DNA from 2 places in the Streptomyces aquilus genome. Region 1 is predicted to be linked to the other one. Evidence: riboswitches for the same ligand, from Rfam matches in the RefSeq annotation. Region 1 holds a riboswitch; the other holds the start of a gene.
The links. Region 1 has a riboswitch for ZMP and ZTP ahead of EJC51_RS29995 (glycine hydroxymethyltransferase). Riboswitches for the same ligand answer to the same signal wherever they lie in the genome.
Positions count from the first base shown of each region.

Region 2: it holds a riboswitch for ZMP and ZTP, as region 1 does, so the genes downstream of both, EJC51_RS41710 (bifunctional 5,10-methylenetetrahydrofolate dehydrogenase/5,10-methenyltetrahydrofolate cyclohydrolase) here and EJC51_RS29995 (glycine hydroxymethyltransferase) in region 1, are expected to answer to the same signal.

Region 1 covers NZ_CP034463.1:6,490,413-6,493,806, forward strand. The annotation lists gene EJC51_RS29985 (class I SAM-dependent methyltransferase) at 1-524, shown strand, start outside; gene rocD (ornithine--oxo-acid transaminase) at 530-1,732, opposite strand; ZMP/ZTP riboswitch at 1,824-1,913, shown strand; gene EJC51_RS29995 (glycine hydroxymethyltransferase) at 1,958-3,394, shown strand, end outside.
Region 2 covers NZ_CP034463.1:9,109,805-9,113,198, reverse strand. The annotation lists gene EJC51_RS41730 (aldehyde dehydrogenase family protein) at 1-746, opposite strand, end outside; gene EJC51_RS41725 (hypothetical protein) at 931-1,221, opposite strand; gene EJC51_RS41720 (nuclear transport factor 2 family protein) at 1,391-1,744, shown strand; ZMP/ZTP riboswitch at 1,973-2,056, shown strand; gene EJC51_RS41710 (bifunctional 5,10-methylenetetrahydrofolate dehydrogenase/5,10-methenyltetrahydrofolate cyclohydrolase) at 2,079-2,927, shown strand; gene EJC51_RS41705 (CU044_5270 family protein) at 2,929-3,394, opposite strand, start outside.

The DNA of each region.
Region 1 (3,394 bases):
ACGATCTGCGCGCGGACGACCTCCCCGACGCCTCCTTCGACCTCGTCCACGCGCGGGCCGTGATCGAGCACCTCCCCGACCGCGACGAGGCCCTGCGCCGACTGGTCGCGGCGACCCGCCCCGGCGGCTGGGTGATCGTCGAGGACTTCGACATCGACGGTCCGACGGAACCGGCCGCCGCCGGCTACTACCCCGGCTACACCGAGCCGGCCGAACGCCTCGGCCGCGCCCTCCGCGCCGCCTTCGGCGCCGCCGACGTGGCCCCCGGCACCGGTCGCAGCCTGTCCCAGGCCCTGACGGACGCCGGCCTGACCGAGGTCGGCGCCCAGGTCCACGCCCCGGTCCGCACCGGCGGCGACGCGGTCTTCCTCCCGCTCACCCTCCGCTCACTGCGCCCCCGCCTCCTGGCCACCGGCGAGGTGACCGACTGGGACATCGAGGACGTCATCACCCTGACGAAGAACCATGGCACCACCTACCTCCCCAACTTCATGGTGAGCGCCTGGGGCCGAAAGCCGGTGTGACCGGCCTAGCGAAGTACTGCCGCCAGCTGAGCCAACCCCCAGTCCAGATCCTCCTCGCTGATCACCAGCGGCGGAGCGATGCGGATCGTGCGGCCGTGGGTCTCCTTGACGAGTACGCCCCGGTGCATCAGCCTCTCGGAGATCTCCCGGCCCGTCCCGTGGGTGGGGGCGATGTCCACGCCCGCCCACAGGCCCCGGCCGCGTACCGCTGTCGCGCGGCCGGTGGCGGTCAACTTCTCTAGTTCGCGGTGGAGATGAGCGCCCAGTTCGGCGGCGCGTGCCTGGTACTCGCCTGTTCGCAGCATGGCGATCACCTCCAGCGCGACCGCACAGGCCAAGGGGTTGCCACCGAACGTCGAACCGTGTTCACCGGGCCGGAAGACCCCCAGGACCTCCGCGCTCGACACCACCGCCGAGACCGGTACGACCCCGCCGCCCAGCGCCTTGCCGAGGACGTACATGTCCGGGACCACGTTCTCGTGCTCGCAGGCGAACGTCCGGCCGGTCCGGCCCAGGCCCGACTGGATCTCGTCCGCGACGAACAGCACATCCCGCTCGCGGGTCAGCTCCCGGACCGCGGGGAGATAGCCGGCCGGCGGGACCAGGACTCCCGCCTCGCCCTGGATCGGCTCCAGCAGCACGGCCACTGTGTTCTCCGTGACCGCCGCGCGCATCGCCGTCAGATCACCGAACGGCACGATCTCGAAGCCGGGAGTGTACGGACCGTAGTCCGCCCGCGCCTCGGGGTCGGTGGAGAAGCTGATCAGCGTGGTGGTGCGGCCGTGGAAGTTGTTCCCCGCCACCACGATCTTCGCCATCTCCGCGGGCACGCCCTTGACCCGGTACCCCCACTTCCGAGCGGTCTTCACCGCCGTCTCCACCGCCTCCGCGCCGGTGTTCATCGGCAGCACCAGTTCCATCCCGCACAGCTCGGCCAGCTCGGAGCAGAACGCGGCGAACCGGTCGTGGTGGAAGGCCCGGCTCGTCAACGTCACCCGCTCCAGCTGAGCCTTCGCCGCATCGACGAGTCGCCGGTTGCGATGGCCGAAGTTGAGCGCCGAATAACCGGCCAGCAGATCCAGATACCGCCTCCCCTCCACATCCGTCAGCCACGCCCCGTCCGCCGTCGCCACGACCACGGGCAGCGGATGATAGGTGTGCGCGGTGTGGGCTTCGGCCGAGGCGATGAGCTTCTCCGTGGCGTTCACGGGCACTCCCAGGGATGAGGACGGCCCCCTTCCATCGTCGCTCGCATGGTGGACGCGGCACCTCCGGCGTACGGCGCGCCCGGTAGGCTGATCGGCGGGCCGTGACTGGCGCGCTGGGATGGGACGGACCATCGGGGAGCGGCCTGTGAATGACCGAGTGCCGTGCGCCTGGGCCGAGCCGTGAATCGTGACCGCAACCCGCCACGCCATCCGGAGGCCGACGACATGTCAGAGCAGCAGCCCCTGTCCAGCGAGTCCACCGCCTTTCGCGCCGCCCTCGACGTGATCCGCGCGGTCGAGCCGCGCGTCGCCGACGCCATCGGCCAGGAGGTCCACGACCAGCGCGAGATGCTCAAGCTGATCGCCTCCGAGAACTACGCCTCCCCGGCCACCCTGCTGGCCATGGGCAACTGGTTCAGCGACAAGTACGCCGAGGGCACCATCGGCCGCCGCTTCTACGCCGGCTGTCGCAACGTCGACACCGTCGAATCCCTCGCCGCCGAGCACGCCAAGGAGCTCTTCGGCGCCCGCCACGCCTACGTCCAGCCGCACTCCGGCATCGACGCCAACCTCGTCGCCTTCTGGTCCGTCCTCGCCGACCGCGTCGAGGCCCCGTTCCTGGAGAAGACCGGCGCCCGCCAGGTCAACGACCTCACCGACGCCGACTGGGCCGAACTCCGCCAGGCCTTCGGCAACCAGCGCATGCTCGGCATGTCCCTGGACGCCGGCGGCCACCTCACCCACGGCTTCCGCCCCAACATCTCCGGCAAGATGTTCGACCAGCGCTCCTACGGCACCGACCCGGCGACCGGGCTGATCGACTACGAGGCGCTGCGCGTCTCCGCCCGTGACTTCAAGCCGCTCATCCTCGTCGCCGGCTACTCCGCCTACCCCCGGCTGGTGAACTTCCGCATCATGCGCGAGATCGCCGACGAGGTCGGGGCGACCCTGATGGTGGACATGGCGCACTTCGCCGGTCTCGTCGCGGGCAAGGTGCTGACCGGCGACTTCGACCCGGTCCCGCACGCCCAGATCGTCACCACCACCACCCACAAGTCCCTGCGCGGCCCGCGCGGCGGCATGGTCCTGTGCGACGACTCCCTCAAGGACCAGGTCGACCGCGGCTGCCCGATGGTCCTCGGCGGCCCGCTCCCGCACGTCATGGCCGCGAAGGCGGTCGCGCTGGCGGAGGCCCGGCAGCCCGCCTTCCAGGACTACGCCCAGCGCATCGTCGACAACTCCCGGGCCCTCGCGGAAGGCCTGATGCGCCGGGGCGCGACGCTGGTGACCGGCGGCACCGACAACCACCTCAACCTGATCGACGTCGCCACCTCCTACGGCCTCACCGGCCGCCAGGCCGAGGCCGCGCTCCTCGACTCCGGCATCGTCACCAACCGCAACGCGATCCCCGCCGACCCCAACGGCGCCTGGTACACCTCCGGCATCCGCATCGGCACCCCCGCCCTGACCACCCGCGGCCTGGGCACCGCCGAGATGGACGAGGTCGCCGGTCTCATCGACCGCGTCCTCACCACCACCGAGCCGGGCACCACCAAGTCGGGCGCGCCCTCCAAGGCCGCGCACGTCCTGGACGCCAAGGTCGCCGACGAGATCTCGCACCGCGCGACCGACCTGGTGGCGGGCTTCCCGCTGTACCCGGAG
Region 2 (3,394 bases), 2.6 Mb from region 1:
GGCTTGAGATGACGTGCCGCGTGCTCGCCGATGATGCGGCCGACGTTGGTGGAGCCGGTGAAGTTCACGGCCCGCACCCGCTCGTCGGCTATCAGGACCTCGGCGATCTCGGCGGCGTCCGCCCGGTCGTTGGTGATCACGTTCAGCACGCCGTCCGGCAGCCCGGCCTCACGCAGCACGTCGGCCACGAACAGGCCGCAGGCCAGCGGCGCGTCCTCGCTCGCCTTGACCACGACCGTGTTGCCCGCGGCCAGCGGCGCCGCGACCGCCCGTACACCGAGGATGACCGGCGCGTTCCACGGCGCGAACGCGGCGACCACGCCCACCGGCTCGCGCACCGCGAGGCCGAGGGCGCCCTGCTCCTGCGCGGTGAGCACCTCGCCGCGCGGGGCCGTCACGCCGGCCGCCGCCTCGCGCAGCATGTTGGCGGCGAGCGCCACGTTGAAGTACGCCCACGGCCGGGTGCCGCCGGCCTCGCCCGCCATGAGCTCGGCGACCTGGTCGCCCTTGCCCTCCAGCAGATCGGCCGCCTTCAACAGGATCGCGCGCCGGGCGAAGGGGGCCAGCGCCGCCCACTCCTCGAACGCCGCGTCGGCCGCGTCCACGGCCCGCCGCACGTCCTCGGGGCCCGCCGCCGCGACGGTCGCGTACACCTCCCCGGTGTACGGGTTGAGGTCCTCGGCCGTCCGGCCGGAGGCGGCGGGCACGTCCTTGCCGCCGATGAGGAGTTCGCGGGTGATGGGCATGATGCGGACCTCTTCGTTCGCCACGACAATGTGTGCACTGCGAGAAAACGTTCGCCAAGTGAACCAAGATTCACTTGCTAAGCGCATGCTCCGCGCGGCCCCGGGCAATGTCAAGGGCCGCCCGGTTGCCCGGACGGCCCTTGGTGTGGACGTGCGCGTACGAGTCCGTACACGGATCAGATCACTACTGGATACCCGGCAGCAGCCCGGTGACGGGGGCGACCAGGTCGGTCACCTGGCTCAGCTGGTTCAGGTCGTTCAGGCGGTTGAGCTGGGCCAGCTGCTCGGTCGGGCGCGGGATCTCGGCCTTGTGCTCCGCGGGGATGTCGCTCACGGACAGGGAGTCGAGCGTGGCCATCGGGCTGAGCCTGGCGGTGTCGGCGTCCACGGGGGCCGCGCTCGCCATCGGGGCGGCGAGGCCGGTGACACCGGCGGCGAGACCGACGACGGCGACGATACGTCGAGTGGAGATCATGTTGTCAGCAACGCCGACACGCCCGGCGCGGACACGGGTGCCGGACCGCTCTCACCCGTCAGGCGCAGTGCCCCGGTTGCGCTTGCCGAGACCGGCGGGGCGGAGGAGTCTCGAAGGTGAGACCCGGGCGGCCCCTCCCCTCGGGCCGCGGGCCTCACAGGAGGTCATCATGGGCGCGTTCAGCACGGAGACATTGCGTCAGGGCATCGAGGGAGACAAGGCCGCGAATCTGCTGTCGCTCTACGCGGACGACGCGGAGCTGCGCATCGTGGACCGCAACACCCAGCCCAGCAATCCCAGGGTCCTGCACGGCCGGAACGAGATCGGCGAGCTTCTGGAGGACGTCTACAGCCGCGACATCAAGGCGCACAAGCTGGAGAAGTGCATCATGCAGGGCGACCAGGTCGCCTACACCGAGTCCTGCGAGTACTCGGACGGGGTCCGGGTCTTCGCCGAATCCATGATCACGCTGCGCGACGGCAAGATCGCCGAACAGATCATGCTCCAGGCATGGGACGAGTAGGGAGAAGTCTGCCGAAGGTCCAGATCACGTCCCGGTTGACCTGGACCTTCTCGGCGCGTGCGGGCCTCGGCCGATCGTTCCCGGTGCGCTCCCGCCGCACGCTGCCGGCCTCGGCGGCAACCCGGCTGGCGTCCGCCGCGCTGATGCGGTCGGTGCTACGGCGGACCCGGCCCCGCGCACTCCCCCCGACCCCGCACGGCCTGCGCAGGCGGCGCCGGGGTTAGGCTGGGGGCGGGCCGTGACTGGCGCTGAGGTGGAGCACCACCGGGGAGCGGCCCGTACGACATGAAGCCGTGCGCCTGGGCGAACCCGACTGTCAGCCCAGGAGTGGATCATGACCCAGGCACGTCTCATGGACGGCACCGCGCTCGCCCGACGCATCGTCGAGGACACCGCCCGGCGCGCCGCCGACCTCACCGCACGCACCGGCACGACGCCCTGTCTCGCGACCGTACTGGTCGGCGCGGACCCCGCCTCCGTGACGTACGTCCGCATGAAGCAGAACCGTTCCCGCAAGGCCGGCATCGCCTCCCGGCACGTGGAGCTGCCCGCGGCGACCACCACCGAGGACCTGGTGGGCACGCTTGAGGAGCTCTCCGCCGACCCCGCCGTGCACGGCATCCTGCTCCAGCACCCCATGGGCGCCCACATCGACGAGCGCGCCGCGTTCGAGGCGATCGCCCCCGAGAAGGACGTCGACGGCGTCACGTTCGCCTCGTTCGCGACGATGAGCTTCGGCCTGCCGGGCTTCGTGTCCTGCACCCCCGGCGGCATCATGCGGCTGCTCGACGCGTACGACGTCGACCCGTCCGGCAAGCGGGCCGTGGTCGTCGGCCGCAGCGCGATCCTCGGCAAGCCCGCCGGCATGCTGCTGCTTGCCCGGGACGCGACGGTGACGTACTGCCACTCGCGTACGACGGACCTGTCGGCGGTCGTCCGGGAGGCGGACATCGTGGTCGCCGCCGTGGGCCGGCCGCAGCTCATCAAGGGCCAGGACATCAAGCCCGGCGCGGTCGTGATCGACGCCGGGTACAACCCGGGCAACATCGGCGACGTCGACTTCGACTCCGCCGTCGAGCGGGCCTCCCTCATCACCCCGGTGCCGGGCGGCGTCGGTCCGATGACGATCGCGACGCTGCTGGAGCAGACGGTGGACGCCGCCACCCGGCAGCTCGGGGCGTGAGTCAGCGCGTCCAGGCGCTGTAGTCCATGACGTCACCGGCTTTCACGCCGTACTCGGGCTCCGCCTTCGTGAAGGTGGTCTCCAGGCCGAGCACGGCGCCGGTGGCCGGGTCCATGATCAGCATCTTGCGGAGGCCGGACTGCTCGTACACGTACGCCTGTCCGCGCCGCCCCAGCCGGTCCGTCACCTGTCCGACGGGCTTCAACCCGTCGGTGTCCGCGAGCAGTTGGGCGAGCGCCGCCGACTCCCGGGCGCCGAGCTGCCAGGTGTCGAGCACGTAGTCGACGGCGTCGAGGAGCTCGCCCGTGGTGAGCGGAGTCCTGCTGTACGCGGCCTCCTGGAGGTAGGCGCGCAGCCGGGCCACGTCGTGCGGGGGCGGGGACTGCGGCGGGGCGTCGCTCCAACTGGGCGGGTACGTCCGGGTGGTGCGGTCGTGGCCGTCGTCGACGGTCTCCGTGTGGCTGTCG